DNA from 2 places in the Palleronia sp. genome. Region 1 is predicted to be linked to the other one. Evidence: riboswitches for the same ligand, from Rfam matches in the RefSeq annotation. Region 1 holds a riboswitch; the other holds the start of a gene.

Region 1 (3,396 bases):
CAGTTCGAGGACCGAGCGAACGCTCCGCCGGCGGTCGTCGCTTTCGATCTGCGTCGCGCCCAGCATGAAGAGCCCGCCCGCGCGCGGGACCACGTAGAGCGGGAATCGTGGGTGGAGCAGCCGGACAGGACGGCTGAGGCGGATGTCCGGGCTGCGCAGCACCGCCATCTCGCCCTTCACACCGCGCAGGTCTGGAAGGGCGTCCCGGGCCGCCAAACCGCGGCAGTCGAAGGTCGCGCCCGAAGCGCCTCCATGCTCGGCCACGAACGTGACGCCCACCTCTTCCAGGCGGTTGCGGAGGTGGTTCAGTGCCTCGCGCGGATCAAGGTGCGCTTCGGCGGGAACATGGAGAGCACGGTCGAAGCACCCGCCGAGGTCCGGCTCGAGCGCTGCGAGGCTGTCGGCGTCAAGCCGGTCGTGCCCCTCGATGCGGCGGGCGAACCGGTCGAGCTCGCGCCGGTCGCGGCCGAGCGTCAGCACGATCGTGCCGCGATGCTCGACGGCTACACCCTGCCGTTCCCACCAATCGGCCGCCTCTTGCCCCAGCCGCACGACAGGCTCTTCGGCCGTCTCGCTCTCGCAGAAGGGGGCCAGCATGCCGCCGGCCCACCACGAGCAGCCGTGCGGCCCCGGCCGGGGCGCCGGATCGTAGATCGTCACTTCACAGCCTCGGGCGACAAGTTCCGTCGCCACGCAAAGCCCGGCCACGCCGGCACCAAGGACCGTCGCCCGCATCACGTCCAAACCTCGTGGGAATGGTGGACGGGCCCGTGCCCGCTGCCGATGCCGAGTCCGTCCGCCGCGCGGATCGCGCCGTGCAGCCAGAGCTGTGCACGTCGAACAGCGTCCTCGATATGCGCACCCTTTGCCAACTCAGCCGCGATGGCCGAGGACAAACTGCATCCCGTGCCGTGAGTGTTGCGTGTGGCCAGCCGGGGCTGCTCCATCGCCACCACGCCGGACGCCGTCACCAGCCGGTCAATGCAGGTCGGCCCCTTAGCGTGACCGCCCTTCATGAGGATGGCTTGGGAGCCGAGCACAAGCAGTGCCCGCCCCTGCGCCTCGGCCTCTTCCGCGTCACGCGCCTCGTCGCGGCCCAGCAGGCGCGCGGCTTCGGGCAGGTTTGGCGTCAGGACGTCCGCGCGGGGCAGCAGGTACTCGATCAGCGCGGCCTCGGCTTCTTTCGCCAAAAGCGCGTCGCCGGACTTTGCGACCATCACGGGATCGAGCACGATGGGACCGGCGTAGCCCTCAAGCGCGGCGGCGACGGCGACTACGATCTCGGGTGAGGCAAGCATCCCGATCTTGATCGCCTGCGGCGGGATGTCATCGAGCACGGCGGCGATCTGCGCCGTAACGGTGGCGGGTGAGACTGCCTCGACGGCGAGGACGCCGCGGGTGTTCTGCGCGGTGATCGCGGTGATCGCGCTCGTGCCGTAGACCCCGAGAGCCGAAAACGTCTTGAGGTCACCCTGGATGCCCGCGCCTCCGCCACTGTCGGAGCCTGCGATAGTCAGTGCGGAGGCGTATCCCATCATCGCTTCCCCCCACCGACGACGGGAGGAGAAAGAAAAGGCAGCAGCCTTCGGCCGAGCCAGATCGTGCTCCGTTCCCTACGCCGGTATTGCCCGGATCAGGTTCGATGGGTTAGCTCGCGCCTCTCAGCCCCAGACAGGGCACCCCAACGGATTCGACGAAGACGTAGCGCGGGAAGAGCGGCGTTGCAATATGAGGTTGAGCGGCGTCGCGCTGGCGCTGCATCGATCTTTGCGCCGGTCGCGTGCGGCCTCATCGGATGCGGTGCCTCCGCAGACCAAGGGCGCCGGTGACCGTAGAGCCTTGGTCCGCTCGCTTGATTGCACATCTCATAGGCGCCGCACAGAAGGTGAAATCAAGGCGGCCCCCAAGTCTCCGCGAGCTCTTCAGCGCTGCCAAGCTTGGCTGTTGATCATGCCGCTTACGGGCCGAGCCCATGAGGGGCCTCGACCAATATCCGTCCTTCGGGTGCCGGGAGGCGCTCCGTGTTTTGGAAGTCGATCCATCTGCCGATGCCGACACGGGGCCGCCGATCCGGCCTCAAAGCCATTCAGGTAGATGCACCTGTATCTCTGCGAGCGCCAAGACCGCTCGATCACGAGGTTGTCCGTCCAGCGCCCGTGTTCGGCCATCGGCACCTTTCCCGCAGCACTCGTCGGGATCTTCGTCAATCTGGGGCCGAAACTGGCTGCGCTGATCGATATTGAGCGCATGGCGCTGCATGGCATCTCAGAGCGCCACGATGCAGAACTCAAGACTCATCGTGTGTGACAGCCGAATTATCGTTGGTTTGGTCGTGGTGACGAGAAGGAACCCGCCTTTCGCTCCGTGCGGTCCCTTCTTGCCGTAGCCTGTGCATCCTTGCGGAGGATTCGGGCGACGGAGGCCTGTGCCGAGGCGCTGGGCGAGGCGCCACTTGTACAACAGTGGTTTTCGAGCGGGCATTCGGCTCCGGGGCACTTCCAAGGGCTGGCGGAGCGCCGCGTGTCGAGCCGGTTCTTCGAGCAGCGTCCGCAACGCGCGAGCGGGTTCGCTCCTTGCGCCGCGTCATTGGACAGTCCACACATGTCAGGGCATCCGCCAGCTCGGCGTGATCATCACGATACCTAGGGAGGAAAGTTCAATGCTGAAGTCAATCTTCGCCGCCAGCGTCGCCGTGGCGGCTCTCACGGGCGCCGCACATGCCCAGGACAGCTACGACCTGCAGTTCCAGAGCAGCGACAACTCGGGCACGGCCGCGTTCGAGGTGCAGCAGGCCTGGGCCGAGCATATCGGCGAGATGTCGGATGGACGGATTTCGGTCGAGATGCTGCCAGTCGGGTCGATCGTCGAGTACAACGAGACCCTCGATGCGGTCGGGGCGGGCATTCTTGACGGCCACATCACCGACAGCTCGTATTTCACCGGCAAGGACGCCGCGTTCGCGCTGATCGGCAACCCGGTCGGGGCGTATTCGTCGGCCGAAGAGCTGCGCGCCTTCTTCAACGAAGGGGGCGGCACGGAGCTCTACAACGAGATCGTCAACCCTTACGGCGTGCAGTTCATCGGGCCGGCCGCGCAAACCGCGGAATCCATTCCCTCGGCGGTTCCGATCGACTCGGTCGAGGATTTCCAGGGGGTCAAGATGCGTGCGCCCGAGGGCATGGTGCAGTCGGCCTTCGCCGCAGCAGGCGCGTCGCCGGTCAACCTTCCCCAGTCCGAGGTCTTCACCTCGCTCGACAAGGGCGTGATCAGCGCTGCCGACGCCACGACGTTGGCCACGAACCACTCGATGGGTCTTCATGACGTCGCCAAGCACCCGATCTGGCCCGGCTTCCATTCGCTGCCGCTGAACGAAGTGTCGATCACCAAGGCCACTTG
Region 2 (3,396 bases), on a different contig from region 1:
GCCTCGCTCAGCCCGCCGCCGACGAAGATCGCATCGGGAGGGGCGAGGCCGGCAAGCGCGTCGGGGGCCGTGCCTTCGACCACTGTCAGCCGATCCTGCCCCAGCGCGAGCGCGTTGCCGCGGATGCGGGCGGCCCGGTCCGGATGGCGCTCGACCGCCGTTGCGGTGCAGGCGGGGTGTGCCATGAGCCACTCGATCGCGATGGAACCGCTGCCGCTGCCGATGTCCCACAGGTGCTCGCCCGCGCGGGGGGCGAGGGCCGACAGGGTCAGCGCGCGGATCGGGCGCTTGGTGATCTGGCCGTCATGGTCGAACAGCGTGTCGGGGCGCCCGGACGACAGTGACAGGGCCGGGCCGGTGGGCTCGATGGCGACTGCGACGGGATGGGTATGATCTGCCGTCAGCGCGTCGGCCTGCTGGGTGGACATGCGCTCGCGCGGGCCGCCGAGCGCCTCGAGCACCGTGATCCGCGCGCCGCCGAACCCGATCTGGGTCAGCCACGCGCCCAGTTCGGCCACCGCGGCACCGTCGCGCAGGGTGGCCACGATCCGGGCGCCGGGCGCCAGATGCGGGCGCATGCGCTGCAGGGGCACGGCGTGGAGCCCTAGGCAGATCGTCCGCTCCAACGGCCAGCCGAGCCGGGCGGCGGCCAACGAGAACACCGAGGCGCCCGGGAAGGCCCGCCACTCTGACCTTTCCAGATCGCGCACCAGCACCGATCCCGCGCCGAACAAGAAGGGATCGCCCGAGACCAGCACCGCCACAGGGCGCCCGCGCCGCTCCATCAGCATCCGTATGCCGTCGGCATAGGGGACGGGCCACTCGACCCGCTCACCTCCGGTCGGCACCAGCGACAGGTGGCGGGGCGGGCCCATCACCACCTCGGCGGCGTCGAGCGCGGCGCGCGCGGCGGGGGACAGGCCGTCTGGCCCGTCCTCTCCCACGCCAATGATGCTGAGCCAGGGCCCGGTCATGCGCTCTCCACCTTGCGTGGCGGAGGGGTGGCACGCGGCGCGCGGCGCGGCAAGGGGCTGTTGCCTCCGCCCCCCGCAGGCGTCATGCAGGTTGGCATGAAGACGCCCCGCGCCCTCATCCTCGGCGGCACGACCGAGGCGACCGCACTCTGCCGGGCCATGGCCGAGGCGGGGATCGCCGGCACGATCTCGTTCGCCGGACGGGTCGCCCGCCCGGTGCGCCAGCCGCTACCGCAGCGGGTCGGGGGCTTTGGAGGTGTTGCGGGGCTGGTGGCCTATCTGCGGGACAACCGCATCACCCACTTGATCGACGCGACCCATCCCTTCGCCGCACAGATGAGCACGCATGCTGTCGCCGCCGCGGCCGAGGCGGGCGTGCCGCTCCTGGCCCTGACGCGCCCGCCCTGGGTCCCGCAGTTGGGCGACGAATGGACCTTGGTGCCCGATCTGGACGGCGCGGTGCAGGCGCTGGAGGGGTCGCGTCGGCGCATCATGCTGGCGATCGGGCGGATGCACCTGGACCTCTTTGCGCGCCACCCTCAGCACTTCTACCTGCTGCGCCTGGTCGATCCGCCCGAGGCGCCTCTGCCCGTCCCGGACGCCCATGTCGAAGTCTCGCGCGGGCCATTCACGCAGGAGGACGACGGCACGCTGATGGAGCGGCACCGAATCGACCTCATCGTGTCGAAGAACGCCGGGGGCACGGGCGCACGTGCCAAGATCGATGCGGCACGCGCGCTGGGCCTGCCGGTGGTTATGATCGACCGGCCCGCCCTGCCGCCGCGGCCCGAGGTGCATGACGTCGCCGCCGCGCTGGAGTGGCTGCGCACCTGACCACACCCTTGCAAGGCGTGCCGGTGCGTCCTAGCTCACGCCTTACCTCGGGGTGCCCGTTCGGCGGGCTGAGATGCGGCGCGTCCGCGAACCCGCAGAACCTGATCCGGCTAACACCGGCGGAGGGAAGGTCAGACGGCGCAAGCCCCTTTCCCCACCGGCGACAAGGAGGCGACATGCGTTTCGCGATACCGACCCTTCTCCTCGCCACCAGCCCTGCGCTGGCGCAGGAGCCACCCGTCCTGAACGTCTATACCTACGACAGCTTCGTGTCCGAGTGGGGCCCTGGCCCCGCCATCGAAGAGGCCTACGAGGCCCGCTGCGCGTGCGACCTGCAGTTCACCGCCGCCGGCGACGGCGCCGCCCTGCTGTCGCGCCTTCAGCTCGAAGGCACCCGCACCGACGCGGACGTGGTCGTCGGCCTCGATACCAACCTGATGGCCGAGGCGCAGGAGACGAGTCTGTTCGCGCCATCCGGCGTCGAGGGGGTCGACTGGGACTTGCCGATCGAGTGGGACAGCGAGATCTTCGTGCCCTTCGACTGGGGCTACTTCGCCTTCGTCCACCGCGCCGATTTCGACGCGCCGTCCTCCTTCCGCGCGCTTGGCGACAGCGACGCCTCGATCGTCATTCAGGACCCGCGCAGTTCGACCCCAGGACTTGGTCTGCTCCTATGGGTCAAGGAAGCCTACGGAGACGAGGCGCCGGCCATTTGGGAAGGCCTGTCGGACAACATCGTGACCGTCACTCCGGGCTGGTCCGAGGCCTACAACCTGTTCCTTGAGGGCGAGGCCGACATGGTGCTCAGCTACACGACCTCGCCCGCCTATCATCGGATCGGCGAGGGCGATGATGGCTATGCCGCCGCCAAGTTCGACGAGGGGCACTACCTGCAGGTCGAGGTCGCGGCGGCGATCGAGGGGTCCGACCAGGTCGACCTGGCGCGCGACTTCCTGTCGTTCCTCGCGACGGACGAGGCCCAGTCGGTGCTGCCAACCACGAACTGGATGTACCCGGCCAAGATGCCCGAAGCCGGCCTGCCCGACGGCTTCGACACCCTGATCGAGCCCGAGAAGACCCTGCTTGTCCCGATCGATAAAACGCCCGAGACCATCGACGCCGCGCTGGACGAATGGCGCGCCGCGCTCAGCCGCTGACGCTTGCCGGCGGGGCCGCGGCGATTGTCGTCGTGGTCCTTGTCGTCGGCTCGCTCGTTGCGGTGCTGGCCCGGGCCGAGGGCGCGTCGCTGGCGCCCGGAGACTGGGCGGCGGTCCGATTCACCCTGTGGCAGGCGGCGGTCTCGGCCGTGCTGTCGGTCGGTCTTGCCGTGCCGGTGGCACGAGCGCTGGCGCGGCGGCGGTTTCCGGGGCGGGCGCTGCTGGTCACGCTGCTGGGGGCGCCGTTCATCCTGCCGGTGATCGTGGCGATCCTGGGCCTGCTGATGGTCTTTGGCCGCGCCGGATGGGTGAACGACCTGGGCGGCGCTCTGGGTCTGTCGCCGGTCTCCGTCTACGGCGCGCACGGCGTGATCCTGGCCCACGTGTTCTTCAACCTGCCGCTGGCGACGCGCCTCGTCCTGCAGGGCTGG

What was found. Region 1 has a riboswitch for thiamine pyrophosphate ahead of thiD (bifunctional hydroxymethylpyrimidine kinase/phosphomethylpyrimidine kinase). Riboswitches for the same ligand answer to the same signal wherever they lie in the genome.
Region 2: linked by a shared signal. The riboswitch ahead of thiB (thiamine ABC transporter substrate binding subunit) and the one ahead of thiD (bifunctional hydroxymethylpyrimidine kinase/phosphomethylpyrimidine kinase) in region 1 are both predicted to bind thiamine pyrophosphate.

The regions. Positions count from the first base shown of each region.
Region 1 is NZ_JBELKF010000082.1:9,012-12,407, forward strand. It holds gene ACFDS3_RS15940 (FAD-dependent oxidoreductase) at 1-735, opposite strand, end outside; gene thiD (bifunctional hydroxymethylpyrimidine kinase/phosphomethylpyrimidine kinase) at 735-1,535, opposite strand; TPP riboswitch at 1,594-1,694, opposite strand; gene ACFDS3_RS15950 (hypothetical protein) at 2,095-2,307, shown strand; gene ACFDS3_RS15955 (TRAP transporter substrate-binding protein) at 2,660-3,396, shown strand, end outside.
Region 2 is NZ_JBELKF010000001.1:110,360-113,755, forward strand. It holds gene cbiE (precorrin-6y C5,15-methyltransferase (decarboxylating) subunit CbiE) at 1-974, opposite strand, end outside; gene ACFDS3_RS00555 (cobalt-precorrin-6A reductase) at 1,071-1,808, shown strand; TPP riboswitch at 1,847-1,953, shown strand; gene thiB (thiamine ABC transporter substrate binding subunit) at 1,985-2,965, shown strand; gene ACFDS3_RS00565 (ABC transporter permease subunit) at 2,941-3,396, shown strand, end outside.